Regions from separate parts of the Bradyrhizobium sp. PUT101 genome, predicted to be linked through region 1. Evidence: predicted binding sites of a transcription regulator. Region 1 holds the regulator's gene; each other region holds the start of a gene.
What was found. Region 1 encodes LexA, which represses DNA repair genes until DNA is damaged. Its sites were predicted from a motif close to TGTTCNNNNTGTGTTCNG; they were not measured.

Region 1 (7,783 bases):
GCGGACTTGAGCTCCCTGCACCACGACGGAAATCGCGCCGGATAAATCATCCTGCGTGCTGCTTTGCCTCGCGCCTGCACTCGGCTAGAACTCTCGCCACCCATTTGCAGGAGTTTCCGCCCGTGGCCCTCATGCCCGTTTCTGACGCGCTAGCCGCGGTGCTGGCGGGTGCAGAGCCGCTGCCTGAAGAGATGGTTTCCCTCGATGAGGCCTACCATCGCGTGCTCGCCCGCGACGTCGCGGCGCGGCGCACGCAGCCACCGGAGGCCATGTCGGCGATGGACGGCTATGCGGTGCGCGCCGCCGATGCGGCAACGGTCGATTCCAGGCTCGCGGTCACCGGCGAGGTCGCGGCGGGTCGACCGTTCGCGGGAAGGGTTGGGCCCGGCGAAGCCGTGCGGATCTTCACCGGCGGCGTCGTTCCCGACGGCGCCGATGCGGTGGTGATCCAGGAGGACACCGTCGCGGAAGGCAAGCTCATCACGATCAAGGAAGCGGCGATTCCCGGGCGGCACATCCGCCCCGCCGGCATCGACTTCCGCGAGGGAGACGTGCTGCTCCGCAAGGGAAGCCGTCTCACGGAGCGCGATCTCGCGCTGGCCGCCGGGATGAACCACCCGCATCTCGCCGTCTTCCGCCGTCCGAGGGTCGCGATCCTCGCCACCGGCGACGAATTGGTGATGCCGGGCACCACGCCAGGTCACGGCCAGATCGTCTATTCCAACGGCTATGCCCTGCACGCGCTCGCCCGCAGCGAGGGCGCCGAGACCATCGACCTCGGCGTTGCCGCCGATACGCTGGAGGCCACCTCCGCCGGCATCCGTCGCGCCCGGGAGAGCGGCGCCGACATCCTGATCACGACCGGTGGTGCGTCGGTCGGCGACCACGATCTGGTCCAGCAGGCGCTCAAGGACGAAGGCATCTCGATGGCGTTCTGGAAGATCGCGATTCGGCCCGGCAAGCCGATGATGCACGGACGGCTCGGCGCAATGCGCGTGATCGGCCTGCCCGGCAATCCCGTGTCGTCTTACGTGTGCGCCTTCCTGTTCATGGTGCCGCTGATTCGCGCCATGTCGGGCCGCTCAGTGATCCATCATCACCGCGAGCGCGCCGTGCTGGGCCGCGATCTCGGTGCCAACGACCAGCGCGAGGATTATCTGCGTGCGCGCCTGGAACAGCGTGACGACGGCACGCTCGTCGCCCTTCCCGTCAGCCATCAGGACTCCTCTCTGCTTGCGAATCTCGCTGCAGCACAGGTACTTCTCGTGCGCGCACCGTTCGCGCCGAGGGCCGAGGCCGGCACGCCTTGCGAGGTGCTGCGGCTCCCCGCCTGAGCTGCGCGGCCACACGCATTCCGCGAGCCTCGTCCTGTTCACCATAAATTAAGCAGTTGCGGAACACATATCGAACATATAGTGTCCGTTCATGATTTGTTTCGAGGATGTAGCGGCTTATCGCTGACATCATCATCTCGGAATCAAACGACATCAACCGGGGGACTTTGGTCGAGATGTTGACGCGCAAACAGTACGAGCTTCTACGGTTCATCAGCGAACGTCTGAAGGAAAGCGGCGTGCCGCCCTCCTTCGACGAGATGAAGGATGCGCTCGACCTGCGCTCGAAGTCAGGCATCCATCGCCTGATTACCGCGCTCGAGGAGCGCGGCTTCATCCGCCGCCTGCCCAACCGCGCCCGCGCCATCGAGGTGATCAAGCTGCCCGAGCTCCAGGCCGCCGCCGGCAGCCGCCGCGGCTTCACCCCGAGCGTCATCGAAGGCAATCTCGGCAAGGTGCGCACGACCTCCAGCCCGCCTGTGGACGAGGGCGAGCGTCCCGTCGCAGTGCCCGTAATGGGCCGCATCGCGGCCGGCACGCCGATCGAGGCGTTGCAGACGCGCAGCCACACCATCAGCGTGCCGCCTGACATGCTCGGCTCGGGCGAGCACTACGCACTCGAAGTGCGCGGCGACTCCATGGTCGAGGCCGGCATCCTCGACGGCGACATGGCGCTGATCCAGCGCAACGAGAGCGCCGATACCGGCGACATCGTGGTGGCGCTGATCGACGACGAGGAGGCCACGCTCAAGCGCTTCCGCCGCCGTGGCGCCTCGATCGCGCTCGAGCCCGCCAATGCCGCCTACGAAGTCCGCATTCTTCCGCCGAACCGCGTGAAGATTCAGGGCAAGCTGATCGGGCTGTACCGGAAGTACTGAGCGGTCCTGCGGTCGTTCGACACCTATTGGAGCGGATCATTCTCCGCTCCGGCTGGATCGTCTTTCCGGTTCTGCTCAGACTATCCGGCCCCTCCTCCGGCGCGACATCCTCGACACGCCGCGCAGCAGAATCGCCTCGCGGCCTGAGAGTTCGAGGAGACGTCATGCGCCAGATCGTTTCATGGACGATCGTCACGGCGCTGATCGCAGCATCAGCGCCGCAGGCCGTTGCCACACAATCGCACCGCCAGATGCGAACGGAATGGGCGGCCAGCGAGCATACCCGCAACGTGCGAAATGCAATTGCACAGCCTCTGCAATCGGGCTGGCAATATTCGCGTCGGTCGGCAGCCGCGGGGCGCTGACGCACGCGCCTTCCGAATACGCATGCATCGGCTTTGTTCCTATCGAGTCAGGGAAAGATAATGTGATCGCGGCTTGCGGACGCAGCCGCAGATTTGCCTACAACCAAGCAGAGCGTTGCGTGCTTCCACCCTGATAGAGGCCAGCGCCTCCAAAGGAGGTGCGGGTCGCTATCTTCGCATGAGGAGCACCCGATGTGTGACTACAGCCTGCATGCCGTCGCGACACGCCCCGCCGAAGTCGGCGAGACGATCGTCACGACAACCTTCCGCGGCACCTCGACGCGTGGCTTCGCCTCCGAAGCCGATCTCTCCGTCGCGGTCTGCTTGCTGCCGGGAACGGAGCTCGCTTTCGCCGACAACGTCCGTTACGACAATCGCTGGATCTGGACGCGCACCGTGAACTCCCGCGTCGGCAAGTTCGGCAAGATCGACCCGCACATTCCCGATCGCCATCATGACGCGATCGAATTTCCCGACGGCAAATACGTGCTGGTGACACAGCTCGTCGAAGGCCAGCGCGCGACCGTGCTGCAACTGCCGGTGACCCAACCGGTTGGCGAACGCGAGCACAAGCCGCAGATCGTCGCCGACACGCGGTCCACGATCACGCGCCTGCCGATCGGCTGACGTCGTCGTCGCCCCCGGCCGATGGTCGTGGGCCAGGAATGAAATGCCATCGCCGGCCGAGGCCGGCGAGATGGTATGGTTTGCGTCCTGCGAAATCCCGCCCGATCGACCTCCCCCGCATCGCTCCTCAATCGTCCGCCTGCAAGTCCGTCTCCGATGGCGTTGCGTCCCGGTTGCGGGGCACGGCCGTCTTCGGCGCAAGGCTGCCGTCGAAATTCCCCTCGCCGGCGCCGGCCGGCAGCCAGGGGCGGCTTGTGCCTCTCGCCCTCACCGCCTGAACCGAGAAGCCGTCACCGCTCTGCGTCAGAGCCAGCGCGCCCTGACTGGCGAGCCGCGGCCGATCGACAATCATCGCCGCACAATCAGGCGGCGCGGGCCGTGCCGTCACCACCAGCGCGGCGCGGGTGCAATCGTCAGCCAGCGCGTCGATGCGCAAAGCCAACGCGACCAACCGTCCGTCCGCGAGCGGCGTCACGCAGCCGGCCTCGTCACACGACACCCCGTTGGCCAACGAGGCGTTGCCGGCGTCGCGCGGATCGGCATCGGCAGCCAACCATTCCCTCAGCAGGAAGCCATCCTTGCTCGCGCGGATCACATGCAGCTGCCCGTCCCTGCCCCGCACGGCGACGCTCGCGCCGTCCCCGGCAATCAGGATATCGGGCTGCCGCACTGACAGCCCCGAGAGGATGGCCGCAAGCAGCACCAGGGCACCGGACCAGCGCAGGGGTGTGCGCAACAGCCCCATCACGATGATCCCGAGGCTCGCCGCGATCAGCGGCGCGATCCCGAACGCGGGAATGCGGCCGACTGCGCCCGGCAGTGCCGCCACCCAGCGCGAGACCGCGACCATCCAGTCAATGCCGATCCCCATCAGCCACCAGAACGCGCCGTCGAGTCCGAATGGGGCTGCGAGCAACCCCAACAGCCCCGCCGGCATCACCAGCGCCGAGACCACCGGCATCGCGCCGAGATTGGCCAGCACGCCGTACGGCGTCACGCGGTGAAAGTGGAAGGCGGCATAGGGCGTGGTCGCAAGCCCCGCGATCAGCGAGGCCAGGAACAGCATCGCGATCTCGCGGCCGCCCCACAGCGCGATGCGCGCCGTTGCGGAATGATCGGGCGATGCGAGCAGGTTCGGCATGCCGATCTGCACCAGCGCCACCAGCCCGAGCGTTGCCGCAAAGGACATCTGGAAACTCGGATGCACCAGCGCCTCGGGCGCGACGGCGAGCACGATCAGCGCGGCCACCGCCAGCGTCCGGAACGTGATGGCGCGGCGGTCCACCATCACGGCGATCAATACCACCGCCGTCATGAGGAACGATCTCTGTGTCGCGACCTCCGCGCCGGACAGCAGCAGATAGAACGCAGCCGCAACCAGCGCCGCGGCTGCCGACCATTTCTTGATGGCAAAGCCGGCCGCCAGCCCCGGGACCAGAGCGAGGAGCGCGCGAACCGCGAAGAACACGACACCGGCGACGACCGCCATGTGATAGCCGGAGATCGACAGCACATGGCCGAGCCCTGAGACGAACATCGCATCGTTGACGGGCGCGGTGATCGCGTCGCGCCGCCCCGTCAGCAGCGCGGTCGCGATCGCGCGATTGTCGCCTTCGAGCGTCGCACGGATGCGGGCATCGATCGCATCGCGCAGGCCCTGCATGAAAGCCGCATAGCCCAGCCGCAAGCCGACGGCATCCGGCGGCGGTGCGGCCGTGATCGCGCCCATCACGAAGCCGGAGGCGCCGATGCCCTGGAAGAACATGTCGCGCGAGAAATCGTAGCTGCCGGGGCGCACAGGCGAGATCGGCGGCAGCAGCCGCGCCTTCAATTGCACGAAGCTGCCGACCTCCGGTGCCGTCCCCTTGCGCACCGAAAGACGCACGCGCTCGAGCTTGACGTCGCTGCGCTGCGCCTCCATCGCGCTGACGCGCAGCACGAAACGATCGGTGCGCTCGCGGATGTCGCGCGCCTCCACGAAACCGGACAGCGACACCGAATAGAGCGGCTTGGCCAGCACGGTATGGGCGATGCGCGCCGTCTTCCAGGTCGCGACGGCAAAACCGGCCGCGACCGCCGCGATCATGATCACGGGAGCAAACAGCCGGCGCCGTCGCAGCAGGACCGCACCCAGCATGAGCGCGACAGCCGTTGCGACAACGACCCACAGCACCGGCTCATGATCGGCGGCGAAATACAGCGCGATGCCCGTGCCGAAAGCGACGGGTACCCAAGGCAGCAACCGCCCGGCGCCGGCCTCGGCGCGAGCCCATTCGCGCAGCGTTTCGACGATTGCCGGCCAGACGCCAAAGCCCGCCGGCGCAAAGCCGCCCGCCGGTGCGGCGCGGCCGACCGGCCACGTCCCCGCAACTCCCTGGGAGCGCACTGGCCGGCCCGGCTCCGCCATTCCCCTGCACCTTACGATACGCGACGGGTGCGGAGGCTACCGGAACGTGCGACTGTGCGAATAGCGGTACAGATCAGGAACAGGCGGCGGAGCGCCCTACTTTTCCTCTTCCATCGTCACCGCGACCGAGGCCTTGGCCGACAGCCGGACCTTGTTGCCTTCGACGTCGGCAACGAGGCCCTTGTCGATGAAATGATGGTGACCCTTGTGGCTGCCCTCGCCGCTGTCCTTCCTGGTCAGCTTGATGCGGTTGCCCTCGACACGATCGACGGTGCCGACATGGACGCCGTCGGCGCCGATGACTTCCATATGCTCTGTGATGTTCTGCATGGCGGGATCCTTGGTTGGAGCCACCTCAACGCGCGGAGAGAGCTTCGGTTCGTATTCTTCTGTCATTCCGGGGCGCGCCACCTGGCGCGAGCCCGGAATCCATACTCACGCTGGTGGTTATGGATTCCGGGCTCGCGACTTTGTCGCGCCCCGGAATGACGAAACCAGTTGGTTAAGCGCGATCGCTAAATCAGCGGCGCCTGCGACGAGGCGTGATGATTGACGATCTTCCACTCGCCCTCCTCGCGGATGAGGACCCAGCTCATCTTGACGACGAGATCGTCCCGCTCGCCGGCGAGATCGAACGCGATGGTCGCGGCCATGTTGATCAGATCGGGGCTGGCCTGCACCGCGTTCACCTCGGAGAAGGTCGCGCTGGGTTTGCGCCAGCGCGGCAACCCATCGAAATAGTCGGCGACGCCGCCCCTGCCCCGATAGAGTTTCGGGTTGGAGCCGAAGAAGAACGCGTCCTTCGCATAGAGCGACGACAGCGCGGCCGCGTCGAGCTTCGCAAAGCCGGCGCACCATTTCGCGATGACGGCGGAAACGATGGCGTCGGCTTCGCTGCTCATGGGCGCATCAACCTTTCGCGACTTCCTTCGCGAACGTGTCGCGCAGGCCGATGGTACGGGAGAACACGAGCTTGCCGGGGGTCGAGTCCTTGTCACGCACGAAGTAGCCCTGGCGCTCGAACTGCATCGGCGCGGTCGAATTGCTCTCCGCAAGGGAAGCCTCGATCCGCGCATCGGAGAGGATCTCCAGCGAATTCGGATTGAGATCGGCCGCGAAGTTCGAAGCGTCCGGGCTCGGATTTGCGAACAGCTGGTTGTAGATGCGGATCTCCGCCGGCTTCGAGGCCGCCGCCGGCAGCCAGTGCATGGTCGCTTTGACCTTGCGGCCGTCGGGCGCGTTGCCGCCCTTGGTCGCGGGATCGTAGGTGCAGCGCAGCTCCACCACCTCGCCCGCGTCGTTCTTGATCACGCCGGTGCACTTGACGAAATAGGCGTAGCGCAGCCGCACCTCGTTGCCCGGCGACAGGCGGAAGAACTTTTTCGGCGGGTTCTCCATGAAGTCGTCCTGCTCGATATAGAGCTCGCGGCCGAACGTGATCTTGCGCGTGCCGGCCGAGGGATCGTCCGGGTGGTTGATCGCCTCGAGCTCCTCGGTCTGTCCTTCCGGATAATTCTCGATCACGACCTTCAGCGGCTTCAGCACCGCCATGCGGCGCTGCGCCGTGCGGTTCAGTTCCTCGCGGATGCAGAACTCCAGCATGCCGACGTCGACCACGCTGTTGGCCTTGGCGACGCCGATGCGCTTGACGAATTCGCGTAGCGCGGCCGGCGGCACGCCGCGGCGACGCATGCCCGCCATGGTCGGCATGCGCGGATCGTCCCAGCCCGCGACATGGCCGTCGCGGACGAGCTGGGTCAGCACGCGCTTGGACAGCAGCGTGTAGGTCAGGTTCAGCCGCGCGAACTCGTACTGGTGCGGCTTGGACGGCACCGGCAGCTTCTCGATGAACCAGTCATAGAGCGGCCGGTGGTCCTCGAACTCCAGCGTGCAGATCGAATGCGTGATGCCCTCGATCGCGTCCGACTGGCCATGCGCATAATCGTAGCTCGGATAGATGCTCCACTTGGTGCCGGTGCGCGGATGATGCGCATGCAGGATGCGATACAGCACGGGGTCACGCAGGTTGATGTTGCCCGCGGCCATGTCGATCTTGGCCCGCAGCACGCGCGCGCCGTTCGGGAATTCGCCGGCCTTCATGCGGCGGAACAGGTCGAGGTTCTCGTCCACGCTGCGGTCACGGAACGGCGAGTTCTTGCCGGGCTCGGTCAG
Region 2 (7,783 bases), 2.8 Mb from region 1:
TCATCCGAATGAACGTCCTGTGCGAAGCGTCCAAGGCCGCTTGCGATGCGCTGGTTGCCGATTTCGAGGTGCTCAACGGACGCGTTCGGAAAGAGATGCAGCGCTGAGCTACACCCGCGCCGGCTCCAGCGTCTCGAAATGGCCGCGCCTCTGCAAATACGCCAGCAGCATCAGGCTCGGGATCGCGACGAGAACGGAGATCGCGAAGAACATCGGCCAGCCCGTCGCTTTCGCCAGATAGCCTGCGCCCGACGACAAATAGGTGCGTCCCACGGCGGCGAGCGCCGTCAGCAGCGCATATTGGGTCGCGGTATGCAGCGGATTCTGGCACAGCGCCGAGAGATAGGCGACGAAGATCACGGTGCCGATGGCGTTGCAGAAATTGTCGGAGGTGATCGCGAGGGTCAGCGCCCATTCGTTGACGCCGACCAGCGCCAGCCATGAGAACGACAGGTTGGACATCGCCTGGATGATGCCGCCGATCCACAGGCTCGTCGCCAGCGAGTAGCGCCGGGCCACGAAGCCGCCGGCAAAGCCGCCGGCCAAGGTCGCCGCAATGCCGACGCCCTTGACGATCACCGCGTAGTCGTTCCGCGTAAAGCCGATGTCGATCACGAACGGCACGGTCATGTTACCGGAGAACGCGTCGGTGAACTTGAACAGCACCACGAAGGCGAGCACGACCCATGCTTCCTTGCGTCGCAGGAATTCCGAGAACGCCCCCAGCGCGGCATGGAACACGCGCGTGAGCGCGTCCTCGTCCCGCGTGGCGGCCTCGGCGCGCGCGGATTGTGCGGGCTCGGTGGCGGCGAGCGCAGTCACCGTGCCGATCAGCACCAGAGCCGCCATCACCACATAGCCCCACATCCAGGCGGCGCCACGCGGGACGATCGCCTCGAAGCCGGTGACGATGAACAAGGCGCCCGCTGTCGATATCAGCATGCCGACGCGGTAGGCCGCGACATAGGCCGCCATGCCGGCGGCCTGCTCGCTTTCAGGCAGGCTCTCGACGCGGAAGGCATCGACCACGATGTCCTGGGTCGAGGACATCGTCGCGACCAGCAGCGCGCCAAGCGCGACGAACAGCGGCGAGCGCGCCGGATCGGTCAGCGCCAACAGCAGGATCGCGCCGATCAGCAGCAGCTGCGAAAACACCAGCCACCCACGGCGGCGTCCGAAGGTGCGCGTGAAGAACGGCACGTGCAGCGCATCGACCAGCGGCGCCCACAGGAATTTCAAGGTGTAGGGCGTTCCGACCAGCGCAAACAGTCCGATCGTTCCGAGATCGACCCCGGCCTCGGCCATCCACACCAGCAGCGTCGATCCCGACAGCGCCAGCGGCAGGCCCGAGGAGAAGCCGAGGAACAGCACGATCAGCACCCGCGGTTGCAGGTAGACGGCAAGGCTGTCGCGCCATGAGGTGGTGGGAGCGCCGGCGGAGGAGGTCGCGTCGGGTGCGGTCATAGGGTGGTGTTAGCAGATTCTGTGGGAAAAGACTCTTGCGAGCTCGGTGGGGCGGATGCTCTCTCCACCTCTCGATGTCATCGTCCGCGAAGGCGGACGATCCAGTACTCCGCGGCGTCTCGGCTCAATCACACAGGCTGCGTAATACTGGATCCCCCGCCTTCGCGGGGCATGACGGCGTTATGGTGGTCCGGCTATCCCAGGATAGAGATCATCCCAGTTATGCTGCTCGATTAACCGAACCTTCCACGCCCTGTTCCACTTCTTCAGCCGCTTCTCCCGCTTGATCGCATTCTCGGGGTCATCGAACTGCTCGAAATAGACGAGCCGTGCGACGGCGTACTTCTCCGTGAAGCTTTCGATGACCTTTGATTTGTGCTCTGCGACGCGGCGAACAAGGTCATCACCAGCGCCTCGGTTTAATCGCGACCGCCGCGGCGTACTGGATGCCCCGCCTGCGCGGGGCATGACAGCGCGCTAGGATTCTACTCCCCAGCCTGGAGCTTCCGCGGGAATAGCTCGCCCGCCCCCGTCGCCACCAGCCGCGGTGCCTCCGGCGCATCGCTCTTGCTGAAATCGAGCTCCTCGATCCGGCCCGCGCGCTTCTCGATCTTGTCGGCGGAGATCAGCACCTGGCGGACGTCCTCGTTGACATCGGCAAAATGCTTTTGCAACTTCAGCACGCGATCGCGCAGGCGGCCGAGGTCGTCGCCGAGCTTGGTCACTTCGGTGCGGATCTGGTCGGCGGCATCGCGCATGCGCGCGTCCTTCATGATCTGCTGCATCACCTGGATCGCGAGCATCAGCAGCGACGGCGACACCAGCACGACGCGGGCACGATAGGCCTTCTGGATCACGTCGTCGAAACCATCATGGATCTCGGCGTAGACCGATTCCGACGGCACGAACATCAGCGCCATCTCCTGGGTCTCGCCGGCGACAAGATATTTTTCTGCGATGTCGCTGACATGCTTCATCACGTCGCCGCGCAGTCGTTGCGTGGCGATTCGCCGTTCCTCGTCGGTCCGGGCGTCGTGCAGCGCCGTCATCGCTTCCAGCGGAAATTTGGCGTCGATGCAGAGCGGACGCTGATCGGGCAGGAACACGACGCAGTCCGGGCGCTTGCCGGTGGAGAGCGTGAACTGGAACTCGTAGGCACCCTTCGGCAGCCCGTCCTGGACGATCGCCTCCATCCGCGCCTGGCCGAACGCGCCGCGCGACTGCTTGTTGGCGAGCACGTCGCGCAAGGTGGTCACCTGCGTGGTGAGGTCGGTGAGGTTCTTGTGCGCGCTGTCGATGATGCCGAGCCGCTCGTGCAGGGCGCGCAGGCTCTCCATGGTGTTGCGGGTGGAGTGTTCCATGGACTGGCCGACGCGGTGGGTTACCGAATCCAGCCGCTCGTTCACCGCCCGCGCCATCTCGGCCTGGCGGCCGGCCAGGGCCTGGGACATGGCATCGACCCGGCCCGACGACTCGCTCTGCGCCCGCAGCACCTCGCTCAGGCGCTCCTCGAGCTCGTCGGCCCGGATCGCGTGCGCCATCGCGAGTTCCGCGCCGCGGCGCCCGGAGCGCGCGATCACCACCGCAATCACCACAAGCAGGACGACGACGATGGCACCGAAGCCGATCAGCGCGTCAATGGTGCGCACCGGCCAGTCGCCCAGCATGAAAATGATCTCGTTCATACCCGCCCTTGTAGCCCGATTCGCGGGGGTTTAGCGAACGAAGAGGGAACATTTATCGTGAGTTGCTCTCTGATCATTATGGTTAACGAAACCTGAAGCTTTATGGTTAGCGGAGGGTTAACGGGGTTCCTGGCCGCATTGACCGCATCCGGCGCGCGGCTTAAATCGCGGCCATGGCCCTACGAGAAATCATCATCCTGCCGGACAAGCAGCTGCGCCTGGTCTCCAAGCCGATCGAGAAGGTCACGTCGGAGATCCGCAAGCTTGCCGACGACATGTTCGAGACCATGTACGACGCGCCCGGCATTGGCCTCGCGGCGATCCAGGTCGCGCAGCCCTTGCGCCTGATCACCATGGACCTCGCCAAGCGCGACGAGAGCGGCGAGACCAAGCGCGAGCCGCGCGTCTTCATCAATCCTGAGATCCTCGCTTTCTCCGAGGAACTCTCGATCTACGAGGAAGGCTGCCTCTCGATTCCCGAATATTACGAGGAGGTCGAGCGCCCCGCGAAGGTGCGCGTGCGCTTCACCGATCTCGACGGCAAGGTGCACGAGGAGGACGCCGAGGGCCTCTTCGCCACCTGCATCCAGCACGAGATCGACCATCTCAACGGCGTCCTGTTCGTCGACTACCTGTCGAAGCTCAAGCGCGATCGGGTGATGAAGAAGTTCGAGAAAGCCGCCAAGCGCGCGGTGGAGTGACGATTCCTCCTCCGTCATGCCCGGCCTTGTGCCGGGCATCCACGTTCTTTGCCGTCGCGAGCAGGAAGAACGTGGATGGCCGGGACAGGCCCGGCCATGACGAGTACATTGCTCGTTTCGAGGATTGTCTCGCCACATGCCCCTTCGCCTCATCTTCATGGGCACGCCCGATTTCTCCGTGCCGACGCTGCTCGAGCTCGTCGCGCACGGCCACGAGATCGTGGCGGTCTACACCCGCGCCCCGAAGCCCGGCGGGCGGCGCGGCCTGCAATTGCAGCCGACGCCGGTCGAGGAAGCCGCGCGAAGACTCGGCATTCCCGTGCTGACGCCGAAGACGCTGAAGACACCGGAGGCGCTGGAAGAATTTCGCGCATTTGAGGCCGATGCGGCCGTCGTCGTCGCCTACGGCATGATCCTGCCGCAGGCGATCCTCGATGCGCCAAAGCTCGGCTGCTACAATCTGCACGCTTCGCTGCTGCCGCGCTGGCGCGGCGCCGCGCCCATCAACCGCGCGATCATGGCCGGCGATGCCGAAAGCGGCGTGATGGTGATGAGGATGGATGTCGGCCTCGACACCGGCGACGTCGCAATGGCCGAGCGCATCGCGATCTCCGACAGCATGACCGCGCTCGATCTGCACGATCGGCTGTCCCGGTTGGGTGCCGATCTGATGGTGCGCGCGATGGCCGCGCTCGAACGCGGCGGGCTCCAGCTCAAGAAGCAGAGCGAGGACGGCGTCACCTATGCCGCCAAAATCGAGAAGGCCGAGGCGCGGATCGACTGGACCAGGCCCGCGCGCGCCGTGCTGCGCCACATCCACGGCCTGTCGCCGTTTCCCGGCGCCTGGAGCGAGCTCGCGAACGTCAGCGAAAACGCGCGCGTCAAAATCCTGCGCTGCGAACTCGCCAAGGGCACCGGCGCGCCGGGCGAGGTGCTCGACGATCAGCTCACCATCGCCTGCGGCGAGGGCGCGATCCGCATCCTGGAGCTCCAGCGCGAAGGCAAGGCCCGGGTGCAGGCGGGCGACTTTCTGCGCGGCATGCCGATGAAGGCGGGCGCGAAATTCACCTGATACTGTCGTACCGCCGCGAAGGCGGTATCCAGTATGACCGAGGCTCTTGAGACTGAACCGAACCGTCACGGCGTACTGGATCGTCCGCCTGCGCGGACGAAGACACCGGAAACGATGCCCCGCTACAAGCTCACCATCGAATATGACGGCGCGCCGTTCTTCGGCTGGCAGGTGCAGGAGACGCTGCCGTCGGTGCAGGGCGCGCTGCAGGCTGCGGTGAAGGCGATGACCGGGGCGGATTTGCGCGTGCACGGCGCCGGCCGCACCGATGCCGGCGTGCATGCGCGCGGACAGGTCGCGCATGTCGATGTCGACAAGCAGTTTCCGCCGGGCCGTTTTCGCGACGGGCTCAACGCGCATCTGCGCCCGCATCCGATCGCGGTGCTCGAGGCCGAGATCGTGCCCGACAGCTTCGAGGCGCGCTTCTCGGCGGTCAAGCGCCACTACCGCTATCGCATCGTCAACACCCGCGCCAACCTCGCGCTCGACATCGGCCACGCCTGGCGCGTGCCGCGCCGGCTCGATGCCGACGCGATGCATGCGGCGGCGCAGCGCCTGCTCGGCAAGCACGATTTCACCACCTTTCGCGACACCGAGTGCCAGGCCAAATCGCCCGAGAAGACGCTCGACCAGCTCGACGTGCTGCGCGACGGCCGCGAGATCACGATTCTAACCTCGGCGCGCTCCTTCCTGCACAGCCAGGTGCGCTCGATGGTGGGTTCGCTGGTCTGGGTCGGCGAGGGGCGCTGGACTGCCGACGATCTCTCTGCCGCCCTCGCAGCCCGCAACCGAGCCGCCTGCGGCGTCGTCGCTCCGCCGGAGGGACTGTACTTGATGAAGGTGGATTATTAGCGCCTGATGCGGCCACAGGCGTCGTGGCCGGGCTTGTCCCGGCCATCCACGTGCGTCAACATGCAACCATGCATGGCGGATGGGTCTACATCCTGGCGAGCGCGCCGAATGGCATTCTGTATGTCGGTGTGACCAGCGACCTCATTCGTCGCATCTACGAGCATCGAAATGGACTCGTGCCTGGCTTCACCAAGAAGTACGGCGTCAAGCTGCTCGTTTATTTCGAGCGCTATGACGACATTCAAACCGCAATCCAGCGCGAGCACAACATCAAGCATTGGTCGCGGACGTGGAAGGTCAGGCTGATCTTGAAGGATAATCCGGAATGGCAGGATCTCTACGACACGATTGTCCAGTGAGGTGACCCAAGCTCTCACCACATCGTCATGGCCGGGCCTGTCCCGGCCATCCACGTTCTTTCTTGTCAGCGGGCGGCAAAGAACGTGGATGCCCGGGACAAGCCCGGGCATGACGGCGGTGGGTTGGGCAGCGATGAGCGCCTCACCCAAAATACCGCGTCAGGATCCCGCGATGCACCTTCGTGAGCTTCTCCAGATCCGTCACCGGCACGCGCTCGTCGACCTGGTGCATGGTCTGCCCCACCAGGCCGAACTCGATCACGGGGCAATAGCTGGAGATGAAGCGCGCATCCGAGGTCCCACCGCTCGTCGACAGCTCCGGCTTGCGCCCAGTCACCTCCTCGATCGCGGACACCGCAAGATCGGTGAAGGCACCCGGCTTGGTCACGAACACGTTGGAGTTGGACGGCTCCCAGACGATGCGGGCGCGGATGCGGTTGCCGCAGGCATTTGCCAGGCGCTGTTCGACCAGCTCGCGCAGGGATGCCTGGGTGTGGTTGTCGTTGTAGCGGATGTTGAATTTTGCGCGGGCCTGGCCGGGAATGACGTTGTAGGCGCTGTTGCCGACGTCGACCGAGGTGAATTCGAGATTGGAGGCTTGGAACTGCGCGCTGCCGTGGTCGAGCGGCTCGTCGGAGATCGCCACGATCAGCCGCGAAATGTCAGGCACAGGATTTGATGCGCGGTGCGGATAGGCGACATGGCCCTGCACGCCGTCGACATAGAGCGTGCCGGATTGCGAGCCGCGCCGGCCGACCTTGATGGTGTCGCCGAGCGTCTCGACATTGGAGGGCTCGCCCAGCACGCAATGATCGAATTTTTCGCCACGCTCGGCGACCCATTTCAGCAGCTTGATCGTGCCGTTGATGGAGACGTCTTCCTCGTCGCCCGTGATCAGGAACGAGATCGACCCCTTGCCGTCGCTGCGTGGCTTGCCGGCGTTGGCAGCGAGATGCTCCAGCACGGCAGCAACCGAGCAGGCGATGCCGCCCTTCATGTCGACGGCGCCGCGGCCGTGCAGGACACCGTCCTTCACCTCGCCGGAGAATGCGCCGACGCTCCAGGCACTCTCGTCACCCGGCGGCACCACGTCGGTGTGGCCGGCAAAGGTGATGTGCGGACCTTCCGTGCCGATCCGCGCGTAGAGATTTTCGACGTCGGCGGTGCCCGGCTCGCTGAAGGTTACGCGGTGGCAGGTGAATCCGGCCGCGTTGAGGGTCTTTTCGAGCACCCCCAGTGCGCCGGCATCGGCCGGGGTTACCGAGGGACAGCGGATGAGATCGCGGGCAATGGAGAGAGCGTCGGTCATGCGCGCCGGATCAATCCCGCAGCAGCTCGTTGATGCTGGTCTTGGACCGCGTGCGTTCGTCGACGCGCTTGACGATCACGGCGCAAGCGGTGCTCGGGCCGATCTGGCCGTTCTTCATTGGCTTGCCGGGCAGCGCGCCGGGCACCACGACGGAATACTCCGGCACTTCGCCCATGAAGATCTCGCCGGTCTCGCGGTCGACGATCTTGGTCGAGGCGCCCAGGAACACGCCCATCGCCAGCACTGCGCCCTTGCGCACGATCACGCCCTCGGCGACCTCCGAACGCGCGCCGATGAAGCAATCGTCCTCGATGATGACGGGCTCGGCCTGCAGCGGCTCG
Region 3 (7,783 bases), 2.4 Mb from region 1:
AGTCACGCGCGTCGCCCGCGAGGTCGGCACCGAAGGCCGTCTCGGCGGTCAGGCCGTCGTGCCCGGCGTCGGCGGCACCTGGAAGGATCTCACCGACAACGTCAACCTCCTGGCGGCAAACCTCACCACGCAGGTCCGCAACATCGCCGAAGTGACGACCGCGGTGGCGCGTGGCGACCTGTCCCGCAAGATCACCGTCGACGTGAAGGGCGAAATCCTCGAGCTCAAGAACACCATCAACACCATGGTGGACCAGCTCAACGCCTTCGCCGGCGAAGTGACGCGCGTGGCGCGCGAGGTCGGCACCGAAGGCAAGCTCGGCGGCCAGGCGCAGGTGCCCGGCGTTGCCGGCACATGGAAGGATCTCACCGACACCGTGAACCTGATGGCTGCGAACCTGACCGAGCAGGTGCGCGGCATCGTCAAGGTGGTGACGGCGGTCGCCAACGGCGATCTCAAGCAGAACCTGACGATGAAATCGCGCGGCGAGGTCGCCGCTCTCGCCGACACCATCAACAACATGACCGAGACGCTCGCGACCTTCGCCGATCAGGTGACGTCGGTGGCACGCGAGGTCGGCGTCGAAGGCCGGCTCGGCGGCCAGGCCAACGTGCCGGGTGCTGCCGGCACCTGGAAAGATCTCACCGGCAACGTGAACCTACTGGCTGCCAACCTCACCTCGCAGGTGCGCGCGATCGCGGAAGTCGCGACCGCCGTGACCAAGGGCGACCTGACGCGGTCGATCCAGGTCGACGCCCGCGGTGAAGTCTCGGAGCTGAAGGACAATATCAACACGATGATCACGAATCTCCGTCTGACGACGGACGTGAACACCGAGCAGGACTGGCTGAAGACCAACCTCGCCAAATTCACCAACATGCTCCAGGGGCAGCGCGATCTCACCACCGTCGGCCGGCTGCTGCTCACCGAGCTGTCGCCGCTGGTGAATGCCCATACCGGCGTGATCTACCAGGTCGAGAACGAGGACAATTCCCAGCTGCTGCTGCTCGCGTCCTACGCCAGCGACGGCATCTATCCCTATCAGCGCGTGCTCCAGTTCGGCGAAGGACTGATCGGCCAGTGCGCCCTCGACAAGCGGCCGCGCATGGTTTCCGACATCCCGTCAGACGTTGTGCCGATCAACTCGGCGCTGTTCCGCGTCGCGCCGAAAAATCTCGTCGTGCTGCCCGTCCTGTTCGAAGGCCAGGTCAAGGCCGTGATCGAGCTCGCCTCCCTCGTCTCCTTCACGACCTCGCAGATGACGTTCCTGGAGCAGCTCACCGACTCCATCGGCATCGTTCTGAATTCGATCGAAGCGACGATGCAGACCGAAGGCCTGCTCAAGCAGTCGCAGCAGCTCGCCGGCGAGCTACAGACCCAGCAGCGCGAATTGCAGCAGACCAACGACCAGCTCGAGCAGAAGGCGCAGCAGCTCGCCGAGCGTAACGTCGAGGTGGAGCGCAAGAACCAGGAGATCGAGCAGGCCCGTCGCGCTCTGGAGGAAAAGGCCACCGAGCTTGCCCTGACCTCGAAGTACAAGTCCGAATTCCTAGCCAATATGAGCCACGAGTTGCGTACGCCGCTGAATTCGATCCTGATTCTCGGCCAGCAGCTCACCGACAATCCGGACGGCAATCTCTCGGCCAAGCAGGTCGAGTTCGCCCGCACCATCCACGGCGCCGGCACCGATCTGCTCAACCTCATCAGCGACATTCTCGATCTCTCCAAGATCGAGTCCGGCACGGTAACCGTCGACGCCGAGGAGATCCTGACCGCGAACCTGCTCGAGACCGTCGGGCGGCCTTTCCGGCACGAGGCGGACAACCGCAATCTGTCGTTCAAGATCGACGTCGATCCGAACCTGCCACGCAGCATCGTCACCGACTCCAAGCGCCTGCAACAGGTCCTCAAGAACCTGCTCTCCAACGCCTTCAAGTTCACCGCCGAAGGCGAAGTGCGCCTGAAGGTCACGGGCGCGATCGGCGGCTGGGGGACGGATCACCCGGTGCTGAACTCCGCGCCGGCCGTGATCGCGTTCGAAGTATCCGATACCGGCATCGGCATTCCGCTGGAGAAGCAGAAGCTGATCTTCGAGGCGTTCCAGCAGGCGGATGCTGGCACCAGCCGAAAATACGGCGGCACCGGACTCGGACTCGCGATCAGCCGCGAACTCGCGAGCCTGCTCGGAGGCGAGATCCATCTGCGCAGCGCGCCGGGCAAGGGCTCGTCCTTCACGATCTATCTGCCGTTGAAGTATTCCGGTCCGACGCTCGCGCCGCGGGCCGCGCCGGCGCCGCAGCAATACAGCCAGCCGCCCGCGCTGCAGCCGGCCGTGCCGGAGCAACAGCGCGCCATCGAGCAGCTTCCCGACGACCGGTTGAACCTCGAGCCTGGCGACAGCATCCTCCTGATCGTCGAGGACGACCCGCACTACGCGCGTGTGCTGGTCGACCTCGCGCGCGACAAGGGATTCAAGGTTCTGGTCACCGCGCGGGGCGCGGAGGCGCTCGAGCTCGCCAAGCAGTATCAGCCGGGAGCAGTCTCGCTCGACGTGTTCCTGCCCGACATGCTCGGCTGGACCGTGCTGAACCAGCTCAAGCACAATCCGTTGACCCGCCACATCCCCGTGCAGATCATCACGCTCGACGAGGACCGCCAGCATGCGCTGGCGCGTGGCGCGTTCTCATTCGTCAACAAGCCGACCACGCCTGAAGGCGTCGCGGCCGCGCTGACGCAAATCAAGGAATATGCCCGGCCGCGGCGCAAGCGGCTGCTGATCGTCGAGGACGACGAGGCCGAGCAGCTTTCGATCCGCGAGCTGCTGCACCACGACGACATCGAGATCGTGACAACGGCCACCGGCGCGGACGCACTTTCGACGTTGCGCGAGCAGCCGTGTGACTGCGTTGTGCTCGATCTCAGGCTCCCCGACATGAGCGGCCTCGAGGTGCTGGACCAAGTCCGCAACGACGAGCGACTGTCAAACATCCCGATCGTGGTCTTCACCGGCCGCGAGCTTTCGGCGGAGGAGGACGCGGAACTCCACACCATGGCGCGCAGCATCGTGGTCAAGGGCGTGGAATCGCCGGAGCGCCTGCTCGACGAGACCGCACTGTTCCTGCACCGCGTGATCACGGAGCTGCCGATCGAAAAGCAGCGTATGCTGGAGAAGCTGAACAGTTCCGACGAGGACTTGATCGGCAAGACCGCCCTGCTCGTCGACGACGACGCCCGCAACATATTCGCCCTGTCGAGTGTGCTGGAACGACGCGGCATGAAAGTGCTGACGGCGACGACCGGCAGCGAGGCTGTGACACTGGTCGACTCCAATCCGGAGATCGCGATCGTGCTGATGGACATCATGATGCCGCAGATGGATGGCTATCAGACCATCGGCGTGATCCGCGAAAATCCGGCCTTCGCCCGTCTTCCGATCATCGCGCTGACCGCCAAGGCGATGAAGGGCGACCGGGAGAAATGCCTCGAGGCCGGCGCGTCCGATTACCTCGCCAAACCGGTCAACACCGACCAATTGCTGCTTGCGATCCGCATGTGGCTGCACCGCTGAGTTGGGCCCGCGTATGGACCAGGAAAAGGTCAATATCCTGCTCGTCGACGATCAGCCGGCCAAGCTGCTCGCCTATGAGGTGATCCTGAAGGATCTCGGCGAGAACCTCGTGATCGCCTCATCGGGACGCGAGGCGCTGGAGGTGCTGCTCAAGACCGAGATCGCAGTGATCCTGGTCGATGTCTGCATGCCCGAGCTCGACGGCTTCGAACTCGCCGCAATGATCCGCGAGCATCCGCGTTTCCAGAAGACCGCCATGATCTTCATCTCTGCCATCCAGGTCAGCGACATCGACCGGTTGCGCGGCTACGAAATGGGCGCGGTCGATTACGTGCCGGTGCCGGTCGTGCCGGAGGTGCTGCGTGCCAAGATCAGGGTGTTTGCCGAGCTCTACCGCAAGACGCGCGAGCTCGAACGGCTGAACCACGAACTCGAGGACCGCGTCCGCGCACGCACCGCGGAACTGGAGAGCTCCACGGCGAAGCTGCGCGAGAGCGAGCAGCGGCGCAGCATGGCGATCGCTGCCGGCAAGATGGGATCCTGGGACTGGGACTGGATCAGCGGCGATTGGATGTGGGACGACGGGCAATACCGCATCTTCGGCGTCGGCCCGGAGAGCTTCGAGGTCAATCCGGCCAACGTCCAGGCGCTGTTGCATCCTGATGACGTCGATCAGTTGCGCAAGGCGATCGCCGAATTCAACAAGGGCACGCGCGCCTATGAAACGGAATTCCGCATTGTGCGGCCCGACGGCGAGGTGCGCTGGTGCGTCGGCACGGCGGCGGCGACAGTCGACGAGCGCGGGCGCGTGGTGCGCGTGAGCGGCGTCACCGTCGATATCACCGAACGCAAGCGCGCCGAGGAGCGGCAGAATCTCCTGGCGCGGGAAGTCGATCATCGCGCCAAGAACGCACTGGCGCTGGCCCAGTCGATCGTGCGTCTCACCCGGGCGGACGAGGTCAAGGACTATGTCAGCGCGGTCGAGGGACGCATCAATGCACTGGCGCGCGTGCACACCATCCTGTCGCTGTCGAGCTGGCAGGGCGCCGAGCTCTCCAGGCTGATCGACGAGGAGCTTGCGCCCTATTCGCTCGGCGACCAGATCAGGCTGGCCGGTCCCGAAGTTCAGTTGCTGCCCGCGACGGCCCAGACGCTGGCGCTCGCGCTGCACGAACTCTTCACCAACTCGGCCAAGTACGGCGCGCTCTCGACTCGATCGGGGCGGCTCGCGATCGATTGGCAGGTCGAGGACGAGCTGCTCACGCTGAGCTGGGAGGAATCCGGCGGTCCGCTGGTCATGACACCGAAATCTCGCGGCTTCGGCACGCGGAGCCTGCTTGCGAGCGTCGAGTCCCAGCTTGGCGGACAGGCGCAGTTCGATTGGCGCGCCGAGGGCCTGTTGTGCCGTCTTGAGGTTCCGCTGACGCGAAAGACGGCGACGGCCGGACTCGGCAAGTTCGACACCGGCGGCTCCGCCGAATTGCAGCGCGCATCCGGCTAACCGGACACTGCGCTCGTCATGCGCTGTACCGTCCGCGGTTCGCGCGCGACCCGCCCTTCCAGCCAGGCTTCCGTTCGGGCGAGATCGCGCAACGCCCTGGCGTAACGGCGCGCCGCACTTCGCTCTGCTCCGCGCGGTAGCCTGCGGGCCTTGCGCAGGATGTCCGCAGCCGCATTGCGATAGGCTAGCGAGCGGTAAAGGAAGACTACCTTACCCATATCGATGTTCCCGTTTTGATGGCACTCATCCTCGCAAGCCCGGCATGAACGTCGGATGAAGCGGACGATGACAATTATTTCAACCGAATGGAACCACAGAATCACGCGGGCGTTGGCATGCCGGTTCGGGAATGACCTCCCATGCGCACGAAGAAGTCGTCTGAGCTGATCTCTGCCAGCGGCCTCATCAAGCTGATGACGCACGCAATGATGGGCGCAGCCCTCGGCCTCACCTTCAGCCTCGCGCTCGTCCTATCCAATCCAACCGTGGCCAACCTGCTGAATAACGGCGGAAGCCAAGCCATTCTGGTGTTCGCCCTCACCTTGGTGACGACGTTCGCGATCGGCGCGACGCTCACCGGCGTCGTGTTCATCATTCATGAGGACAAGCAATCTTGAAGCGCGCGTGACCCGCGGGGGATGCTTTGTCGGGAACTCCTGCGGAGAATAGCGGTTGGCTGCCTGCGTCAAATTAACTCAGGGAGTTTCCCCGCATGAAGACGACCAAGCTCGCTCTCGCCGTAATGTTGGCAACCGGCCTTGCCGCCGCACCGTTCGCCGTGCAGGCCAAGTCACACAAGGCCAAGCATGGATCCTCGATGTCATCGTCGCAGACCACCGGCGCCAACACCAAGTCTTCCAAGGGCGCTGATCCTTCCGGCCAGGGCGGCTCCGGCCCCGGCTCCGATCAGGGCGGCACCATGTCGAACAAAGGCGCCATGACGCACACCAAATAGTTCACTCCCTGGCATCCATGGAGGGCTCCGCCATTGCGGGGCCCTTTCTCTTGGTGCTCGCCGTCACGAGATGCTCCGGCCGCGCCCGCGTGCACGCAATCAGAAGCTAGGCTGCGGCATCATCGAGGCCCTCGCGCTGCAGCTGCCGGATGGCTGAGCCCAGTTCGAATATCTCGGCGCCCGCTCGCGCGCACGGGATTGCCGACTGTCTTCGCGGGACGAAGGCGCGCCCGGTCGCGGACGTCGGGCAGAACGTCGCTGCCACCAGCTGCCTTCCATTCGGCGATCAGGAGGTTGATTCTCCGGCGCAGATCCATCTGCGCCAGGGCCCTTTCTGTGCAGTCGCAGTCGCGCTCGACGAGGTCGCGCACCGACGCTTCGACGTCGGCCATTTCGAGCCTCAAGGCTCTGATCTTACGTCGAATTTCATTAATTCTGTTGTCCATGGCTTGCTAGAACAAAATAAGAACATATAGTCAAGTCGATTTCAGAACGGAGAAGGCAGATGCAGGTTCAAGGTAAATACGACGCCAGGGCTTTTCTTGGAGAGCAGATGACGCGGACGCAGGGTCTCAGGCTGAGGCGGCTAAGCGAAGAGGCGTATCAACCGGCCCAATATGCACGGGACCTGTCCTCCAGCGAGGCCGCACGGCGCATCCAGGCGTTGGAGGCGGAGATCGAGTTGGCGAATTCCTTCTAATTAGCCTGCGTCGCACGCCTGCAACGTTGTGTACGCGCTGCCGGAACCATGGCTGTGCCGAACGGTTCTCCTCGGCCAAGGGAGAACATGCATGGCACGCAAGGCAAAGAAACGTCGCTACTCACGCAGTTCCGGCAGCGATGTCGAAAGCGAGATGCGGCGCTACAAGAAGGGCACCGCGAAGAGCGGGCGCGGGGGCCGCGTGAAGAGCCGCAAGCAGGCGATCGCGATCGGACTGTCGAAGGCGCGCAAGAAGGGCAAGAAGGTCCCGAAGAAGGCATCGAAGCGGAAGAGTGCCAAGAAGACGTCCAAAAGCAAAAGGTCGTCAAAGAAGTCGTCGAAGCGCAAATCCAGCAAGCGCTGACGCTAACCTGTCTCAGATCATGCTGCCCGGCATGAAGCATCGGATCGAAATCCCGAACGCAGTCTTCACCGGCCACACCATGGTGCGGCCGGCCCGGTTCGGCTCGGTGATGACGGCTTCGTCCGGCACCTCGATCCACTGTCCGTCCAGGCGCACGCGGTAACGCCCGTTGTAGGACTCCCAGTCGGGATCGGCGACGGCAAAGCCATCCGCATCCGAGCAACACGGACCGAGCTGGCTGCGCAGGCTGTCGAACCATGGTTTCAGGGGGGAATTCGCGTAGCGGCCGTCGTCACGCCCGAGCGCGTTTCCGCCCCAGAGGACCAATGGCCCGACGAGCAGTGCACTCCTCAGCGAGAGCTTCAATCGATCCATGTCGGCACCGATCAAATTCGAACCGCCGGCAGGTTCCACAAAGCGGCCGCAAGTTCGAAGTTCCGCGATTGCAACCCACCTTTGCGACTCCATTGCCGCAGCGGTGTTGGAACTGTGATGAACGAACACGGCTTTTTCGGACGAACTGCGTCATCATCCCTGCGGTTAACGAGAATGTTATCGCTAACCCAACGGAAATTTCGAGGATGAACAGGAAAGGCGGCCCGAGGGCCGCCTTTTTTAACCTGCGTTGCTCGATGCGCCCGACTCACGCGAGCGGAACTGCCACGAATCTTGTCGCCTCCGCGCTTCTGACCTGC
Region 4 (7,783 bases), 1.9 Mb from region 1:
GTTTCGTCCTCCAGCGTCATGAACACGACGCCGCTGGCGCTGCCCGGCCGCTGCCGCACCAGGACCACGCCGGCGCAGCGGACGCGGCGCCGCTCGTTCTCGTGACTGATGTCCTTGCAGGCGACGATGCGCTCGCGCGAAAACATCTCGCGCAAGAATTCCATCGGGTGGCCCTTCAGCGACAGCCGGATGGTCTGGTAGTCCGCGACCACCTGCTCGGAACGCGGCATCGCCGGCAGCGGCTTTGCGCCTTCGTCCGGCTGCTCGCGCGCGGTCGCCGCCTCGAACAGCGGCAGCGGCACGTCGTCGGGCAACCGTCGCACCTGCCACAGCGCTTCGCGGCGATCGAGCCCGAGCGAGCGGAACGCATCGGCATCCGCCAGCAGGATCAACGCCCGCTTGGGCAGGCCGGTGTCGCGGGCGAAGTCTTCGAGCGAGGTGAAGGGACGGCGGCTGCGTGCCGCGACGATGCGGTCGGCCCAGTCGGGCACTCTTTCCATGTTGTCATTCCGGGACGCGCCTCTTGGCGCGAGCCCGGAATCCATACTCCCGATCGGGGTTATGGATTCCGGGCTCGACGCTGACGCGTCGCCCCGGAATGACGACTGGGAGCGCTTCAGCCTCTCCTCATCCTCATCGAGCCAGTGAAAGCCGTCGATCTGGCGAAAGCCGAGGCGCACGGCGCAATGTTTGCCGCTCCCTTCCTCCAGCGTGTTCTGCGCAAAGCTGTAGGACACGTCGATGTCGCGAATCTCGACGCCGTTCTTGCGGGCATCGCCGACGATCTGCGCCGGCGCATAAAAGCCCATCGGTTGCGAGTTCAACAAGCCGCAGCAGAAGGCGTCGGGATGGTAGTGCTTCAGCCACGACGAAATGTAGACCAGTTGCGCAAAGCTCGCGGCATGACTCTCAGGAAAACCGTAGGAGCCAAATCCCTTGATCTGGTCAAAGCAGCTTCTGGCGAAGTTGGGGTCGTAGCCGCGCGCCACCATGTTGCCGATCAGCTTCTCCTCGTATTGGCCGATGGTGCCGACATTGCGGAAGGTCGCCATCGAGCGGCGCAGGCCGTTGGCTTCCTCGGACGTAAAATGTGCAGCCTCGATCGCAATGCGCATCGCCTGTTCCTGGAACAGCGGGACGCCGAGCGTCTTGTGCAGCACCTTGTAGAGCTCGTCCTTGTCGCCATGCTCCGGTGACGGCGAGGGATAGCTCACCTTCTCAAGCCCGTTTCGCCGCCGCAAATAGGGATGCACCATGTCGCCCTGGATGGGCCCGGGGCGCACGATCGCGACTTCGATGACGAGATCGTAGAAGGTCCGTGGCTTCAGGCGCGGCAGCATGTTCATCTGCGCGCGGCTCTCGACCTGGAACACGCCGAGCGACTCCCCGGCGCACAGCATGTCGTAAACCCTGGGATCGTCCTGCGGAACACTCGCCAGCACAAAACGCTCGCCCTTGTGCCGATCGATCAAGTCAAGGCACTTGCGGATGCAGGTCAGCATGCCGAGCGCCAGCACGTCGACCTTCATCATGCTGAGCGCGTCGACGTCGTCCTTGTCCCATTCGATGAAGGTGCGGTCGTCCATCGCGGCGTTGCCGATCGGAACATAGGTGTCGAGCCGGTCCTGGGTGAGCACATAGCCGCCGACATGCTGGGAGAGATGGCGCGGGAATTCGATCAGCTCGGTCGCAAGCTCGACCGCGAGGTTGATCATGGGATTGTTGGGATCGAGCCCGGCCTGCCTGACCTGCATGTCGTTGAGGCCCTTGCCCCAGCTGCCCCAGACGGTGTCGGCGAGCGCGGCGGTGACGTCCTCGGTCAGGCCCAGCGCCTTGCCGACGTCGCGGATGGCGCTGCGCGGGCGATAATGGATGACGGTAGCGATGATCGCGGCACGATGGCGGCCATAGCGGCGATAGACATATTGCATCACCTCCTCGCGCCGCGAATGCTCGAAATCGACGTCGATGTCGGGCGGCTCCAGTCGCTCCTTGGAGATGAAGCGCTCGAACAACAGATCGACCTTGGTCGGATCGACCGAGGTGATGCCGAGCACGTAGCAGACGGCCGAATTCGCCGCCGATCCCCGCCCCTGGCACAGGATGTTCTGGCTGCGTGCATAGTGCACGATGTCGTGCACGGTGAGAAAGTAATGCGCGTATTTCAGCTCGGCAATCAGCGCGAGCTCCTTCTTCAGCGTCGCGCGCAGCTTGTCGTCGATCTTGCCGCCGAAATATTTGTCGACACCGGCCCAGGTCAGATCCTCCAGATGCCCCTGCGCGGTCTTTCCCGGCGGCACCGGCTCGTCGGGATATTGGTATTTGAGCTGGTCGAGAGAGAAGTCGATCTTGTCCGCAAAGTGCATGGTCTCCGCGATCGCATCGGGGAAATCGCGAAACAGCCGCGCCATTTCTCGCGGCGTCTTCAGGAACCGCTCGGCATTGGCCTCCAGCTTCCGTCCGATCGCATCGATCGTGGTCTTTTCCCGGATGCAGGTCAGCACGTCCTGGAGAGGACGGCGCACGGGATGGTGATAGAGCACCTCGTTGGTCGCAAGCAGCGGCACCCGAGCTTTTGCCGCGAGATCATCGAGCCGCGCCAGGCGACGCCTGTCGTCGCCGCGATAGATCAGGCTCGCCGCCAGCCACACGCCCTCGGCGCGGCTATCCCTGAGCTTTGAAAGAACATTCAGCGCCTGAGCGGGCTCGAAGCGATGCGGCAACGTCAGGACCAGCAGCTGGCCTTCCGAAAACTCCAGGAGATCGGCGAAGGCGAGATGGCATTCGCCCTTCTCGATCCGCGTGATGTCGTCGCCGCGCTTGCCCCGGGTGAGAAGCTGGCACAGCCTGCCATAGGCGGCGCGGTCGCGCGGATAGACCAGGATATCGGGCGTGCCGTCGATGAAGACGATGCGCGCGCCGATCAGCAATTTCGGCTTGTGCAGCACTTCGGCATTGTCGAGCTCCTTGTAGGCCCGCACCACGCCGGCGAGCGTGTTGTGGTCGGCAATGCCGATCGCGGGGATGCCGAGGATGCTGGCCTGATGCACATAGGCGCGCGGATCCGAGCCGCCGCGCAGGAAGGAGAAGTTGGTGGTGATGCCGATCTCGGCATAAGCGGGCGTGGTCATGCGAAGAGACCGTGCACATACCAGTTGGGGGAAACGGGCTTGCCTTCGCCGTCGAACGTCTCCCCCTCGTAGAGACCGTCGCGAAAGATCCAGAAACGCAGGCCTTCGGCATCCTCGATGCGGAAATAGTCCCGCGTCAGTTGCTTGCCGTCCTGCCGCCACCATTCCATGGCGATGCGCTCGGGCCCCTCCACCCGCACCACCGCATGCAGCGCGCGGCGCCAGGTGAATTGATGCGGCGGACCATCCGGCACAGTCGCGAACGGCACCTTGATCGGCTCCGGCTTGTCGAACAGCCGCAAGGGGCGCAGCGGCGGCTCGCTCTCGGCACGCGCCGGCCATTCGGCTTGCATGGCAGCCGTGAGATGATGCTGCGCCGGCGCGGCCAGCACCGCGCTTTCAGGGATATGGGTGTCCTTCGGCAGGTGCACGACGACGCGCTTTCCGCCGATGCGCGCGGCGATGCGGTCGATCAGCGCAGCAATCTCGTCATTGTCGTGGACATGCGCATCGAGATCGCGCTGCTCCTGCACCACGATCTCGGTGCGGCTCGCCGACAGCCGCACCATGTCGAAGCCGAAGCCGGGATCGAGGGGATCGGCGAGCGCATCGAGGCGTTCGCGGAACAGCCGGTCGATCACGGCGCTTCGCGTCACGGGGCGTCCGGTCTCGACCGTGATCGCGCGCACCACGCCGTCGGTGCGGAAGAAGGCGGCCTCAAGTCGTCGTGCGCCTTTGCCCTGCTTCTCCATGGATGCGATCAGCGTGTCCGCCAGCCGCGACAGCGTCATCGCGATCATGGTGTCGGTCGCGATCGGCTCGGCGAAGCGCTTCTCCACGATGTAATCGGGCAGCGGCTTGCGCGGGTTGATCGGCGCATCGCCCTGCCCCAGCGCATGCGCGAGCAGCGTGGAGAACCGCGCGCCAAACCGCGCCGTGATCTCGTGGGAACTGCGCGAGGCGACATCGCCGATGGTCTTCAGCCCGGCGCGCCGCAGGCCGGTCGTGATCGCCTCGCCCGCCCCGAGTGCGGACACCGGAAACTGGTCGATCGCAGCCGCCTCCCCACCATCTGCAACGATGGTTCCCGTGGCCTGCCGCGTCAGCGTGCGCGCGCAGACCGAGGTCCCGGCAATCGCAGCGCTGACGGCAAAGCCCTGGCGCGCCAGCGCCCGGACTAGCGTTTTTAGCAGCGCGGCTTCGCCGCCGAACAGATGCGCGCAGCCGGTGATGTCGAGGAACAGCCCGTGCGGCGCATCGAGCGCCACCAACGGCGTGAAGCGGTCGCACCAGTCGGCGATATCGCTGAGCGTCTTCGCATCGGCCACGATATCGGCATCGAACACCTTCAGGTCAGGACACATCGCCCGCGCATTGGCCAAGGGGTGGCCGATATACAGGCCGAGGCGCTCGGCGGCCTCGTCCAGCGCATGGATCACCAGCGCATTGTTGTCCTTGATGACGACGATGCTCGGCTCATGATTGGCTTCACCCAGCCCGGCGCTGCTGAAGAACCGCTGGATCCTGTCGATGGGCAGGCGCGGCAGCCACAGGCTGAGGATACGTCGACGGTTCACTGAACTGGCACTCATCACAATTCCATTCCATGATCCACCGGCCGCATGGGCCATGACGATTGCGCAAGAGTTCGGCATCGAACACCGGCGCGCCCCAAACACTCCAAGCCGGCCCCGGCGGCGAATGCGCCGCACGCAGCATCCATCGCGTCTCCGCGGTCGAAGGCAGTGGCTGCGCGGCCATCCGCAGCAAGAGGCCGGTAACGCCGGAAGATTGCGCGGCGAGCGTCAATTTGCGGCTCGCCACGAGATCGAACTGTCTGATCTCGCCCCAGAGCTCGAGCACGACGGCGCCCAGCGCATCGCAGGCGAGCGCATCGGCCGAGGTGCGCAGCGCGCTCTCGACATCGGCGGCACGCACCATCACCACGCGGCCCGGATCGAGGCCGAGCTCGGCTAGCCCGCTCATCGACAGCGCGCCCGTCTCTATCTCCGAAAAATCCTGCCGCACCCACAGCAGCGGCCGACGCGCGCTCACGCGTCCCGCAAGGCCCATGGCGAAGCCGGTCGCGGCAGCGCCCTGACGCCCCTCGCAAAACACCTCGTGGATCGCCGCGCGCGCGAGCCCCCCCTTCAGCGCGCTGTCGGCCTCGCCATGGCCGAGCGCGACGCGATCGTGCTGATGCACGATTTCCGCCGTCTCGATGCGTTCGATCTGGCCGCGCAAGGTCGCAAGCGCGCTGTTGCGTGCGCCGCTCATGCTCGCCGCTCCTTCAGGAATTGGTGCCGTGGCCTTCAAAAGAAGAACCAACGGCTGGCTCATTTGTTCATGATATGTTCTAATATAAAGCTAACGGGGCCAGAAGAGTCAATCGAATTGGCGCTCGATCGGATTCGTGAGCTGAATCAAAGGGATTCAAGGATGGACGTACAACGCAAGCTGGAAATCCTGGCGGACGCCGCCAAATACGACGCGTCCTGTGCCTCCAGCGGCACCGAGAAGCGGGATTCCAGCGACGGCAAGGGGATGGGCTCGACCGCGCCCAGCATGGGGATCTGCCATTCCTACGCGCCGGACGGACGCTGCATCTCGCTGCTCAAGGTGCTGCTGACCAACGCCTGCAATTACGATTGCCTCTATTGCGTCAACCGCGCCTCCTCCAACGTGCCGCGCGCCCGCTTCACCATCGACGAGGTCGTGAAGCTGACGCTCGACTTCTACCGGCGCAATTACATCGAGGGCCTGTTTCTCTCCTCCGGCATCATCCGCAGCCCCGACTACACCATGGAGCAGGTCGTCAGCGTCGCGCGAAAGCTGCGCGAGGAGCATCACTTCCGCGGCTACATTCACCTGAAGACCATTCCCGAAGCCGACGACGCGCTGATCGCGGAGGCCGGCAAATATGCCGACCGCCTCTCCATCAATATCGAGATGCCGCAGGAGACCAGCCTGCAGCAATTCGCGCCGGAGAAGGACGTCCGAGCGATCCGCCGCACCATGGGCCGGTTGCGGCTGAAGCTGGACGAGGCCGAGGAAGATCGCAGCACGAAGACGAAGGCCAAGGCGCAACGCTTCGCGCCAGCCGGCCAGAGCACGCAGATGATCGTCGGCGCCGACGCGGCCTCCGATCACACCATTCTCCACACCAGCGCCAATCTCTACGGCGCCTACCGGCTGCGGCGCGTTTATTATTCCGCCTTCAGTCCGATTCCCGATGCCAGCCGCGCCTTGCCCCTGCGGGCGCCGCCCTTGCTGCGCGAGCACCGGCTCTACCAGGCCGACTGGCTGATGCGGTTCTACGGCTTCGACGTCGGCGAGATCGTCGACGACAACGCGATGCTGCCGCTCGACATCGATCCCAAGCTGGCCTGGGCGCTGCGCCATCGCGACCGCTTCCCGCTCGACGTCAACCGCGCCAGCCGCGAGGAGCTGCTGCGCGTGCCGGGCTTCGGCACCAAGGCGGTCGAACGCATCATTGCGACGCGGCGCACCACCACGATCCGTGTCTCCGATCTCGCGCGGCTGCACGTGCCCCGCAACAAGGCGCTGCCGTTCATCGTCCTCAGCGATCACCGCCCCTCGCCACATCGGCTCGACGGGGCGCGGCTGATCGAACGGTTCAAGCCGAAGGCAATGCAACTCGGATTTGGCTTCTGATGCAGTATATCACCCTCGATACCGAAACCGATTTCGACGGCTGGCGCAAAGCCGCCCGCACGCTCGTTCTACATCATGTGGAGCCGCGCGATGTCACCTGGGCCGTGCGAGGCGGCGAAGCGGAGTTGTTCGCGCCACCCTCGCCGTCTCCGATCCTCGAGGTGAATGACGGCACCTTCAACGTATCAGCAAAATTCGTCGAGCTGGCCAAGACCGCAATCCTGCACCGCGATATCAAGCGTTTTGCGATCCTCTATCGCCTGCTCTGGCGATTGAAGGACAATCACGACCTCATCGAGGTTGCGACCGATCCTGACGTCGCGCAAGTCACGGCCATGGCAAAGGCGGTCCATCGCGACGAGCACAAGATGCACGCCTTCGTCCGCTTCCGCGAGATCGGCCGGGAACGCCAGGCGCATTACGTCGCCTGGTTCGAGCCGGAGCATCACATCGTCGAGCTCGCCGCGCCGTTCTTCGCCAAGCGCTTTGCCGACATGCCCTGGTCGATCCTGACACCGGACCTCTGCGCGCATTGGGATGGCCACGCACTTTCGTTCGCATCCGGCGTCAGCAGGAGCGAAGCACCGAGCGAAGACCGGCTGGAAGAAACCTGGCGGCGCTACTACGCCAGCATCTTCAATCCGGCCCGGCTCAAGGTGAAGGCGATGCAGGCCGAAATGCCGAAGAAATATTGGAGGAACCTGCCCGAGGCTTCGATCATTAAGCCTCTGATCGAGGACGCCGAACGCATGACCGGTGCCATGATCGCCAATGCCGCAACCGATCCGCGCAAGCCTCAGAAGCGGCCGGAGGCTCCGATGAAACGCAAGCCAGCTGCCGACGATCTCGAAACGCTCCGCGAGGAGGCCGCGCATTGCCGCGCCTGCCATCTCTATAAGGACGCGACCCAGACCGTGTTCGGCGAAGGCCCGAAGTCCGCCAACATCATGCTGGTCGGCGAACAGCCCGGCGACAAG

Region 2: the regulator LexA is predicted to act here: its motif matches at 3,183-3,200, upstream of ACSHT2_RS18270 (DNA recombination protein RmuC).
Region 3: the regulator LexA is predicted to act here: its motif matches at 6,478-6,495, upstream of ACSHT2_RS28910 (DUF3072 domain-containing protein).
Region 4: the regulator LexA is predicted to act here: its motif matches at 5,473-5,490, upstream of ACSHT2_RS31140 (putative DNA modification/repair radical SAM protein).

What each region holds. Positions count from the first base shown of each region.
Region 1 is NZ_CP197207.1:936,917-944,699, forward strand. It holds gene ACSHT2_RS04535 (molybdopterin molybdotransferase MoeA) at 123-1,334, shown strand; gene lexA (transcriptional repressor LexA) at 1,511-2,212, shown strand; gene ACSHT2_RS04545 (hypothetical protein) at 2,770-3,204, shown strand; gene ACSHT2_RS04550 (ComEC/Rec2 family competence protein) at 3,332-5,611, opposite strand; gene ACSHT2_RS04555 (DUF2171 domain-containing protein) at 5,708-5,941, opposite strand; gene ACSHT2_RS04560 (YybH family protein) at 6,127-6,513, opposite strand; gene ACSHT2_RS04565 (glutamine--tRNA ligase/YqeY domain fusion protein) at 6,521-7,783, opposite strand, start outside.
Region 2 is NZ_CP197207.1:3,734,222-3,742,004, reverse strand. It holds gene ACSHT2_RS18285 (hypothetical protein) at 1-107, shown strand, start outside; gene ACSHT2_RS18280 (AmpG family muropeptide MFS transporter) at 109-1,464, opposite strand; partial or broken gene ACSHT2_RS18275 (GIY-YIG nuclease family protein) at 1,645-1,878, opposite strand; gene ACSHT2_RS18270 (DNA recombination protein RmuC) at 1,950-3,149, opposite strand; gene def (peptide deformylase) at 3,323-3,850, shown strand; gene fmt (methionyl-tRNA formyltransferase) at 3,987-4,922, shown strand; gene truA (tRNA pseudouridine(38-40) synthase TruA) at 5,037-5,774, shown strand; gene ACSHT2_RS18250 (GIY-YIG nuclease family protein) at 5,843-6,133, shown strand; gene dapE (succinyl-diaminopimelate desuccinylase) at 6,276-7,442, opposite strand; gene dapD (2,3,4,5-tetrahydropyridine-2,6-dicarboxylate N-succinyltransferase) at 7,453-7,783, opposite strand, start outside.
Region 3 is NZ_CP197207.1:6,026,105-6,033,887, reverse strand. It holds gene ACSHT2_RS28940 (HAMP domain-containing protein) at 1-3,568, shown strand, start outside; gene ACSHT2_RS28935 (HWE histidine kinase domain-containing protein) at 3,582-5,069, shown strand; gene ACSHT2_RS28930 (hypothetical protein) at 5,066-5,287, opposite strand; gene ACSHT2_RS28925 (hypothetical protein) at 5,429-5,686, shown strand; gene ACSHT2_RS28920 (hypothetical protein) at 5,782-6,024, shown strand; gene ACSHT2_RS28915 (hypothetical protein) at 6,144-6,416, opposite strand; gene ACSHT2_RS28910 (DUF3072 domain-containing protein) at 6,530-6,724, shown strand; gene ACSHT2_RS28905 (DUF6496 domain-containing protein) at 6,816-7,088, shown strand; gene ACSHT2_RS28900 (hypothetical protein) at 7,101-7,463, opposite strand; gene ACSHT2_RS28895 (Do family serine endopeptidase) at 7,732-7,783, opposite strand, start outside.
Region 4 is NZ_CP197207.1:6,520,319-6,528,101, reverse strand. It holds gene ACSHT2_RS31155 (error-prone DNA polymerase) at 1-3,131, opposite strand, end outside; gene ACSHT2_RS31150 (Y-family DNA polymerase) at 3,128-4,723, opposite strand; gene ACSHT2_RS31145 (ImuA family protein) at 4,620-5,408, opposite strand; gene ACSHT2_RS31140 (putative DNA modification/repair radical SAM protein) at 5,571-6,806, shown strand; gene ACSHT2_RS31135 (UdgX family uracil-DNA binding protein) at 6,806-7,783, shown strand, end outside.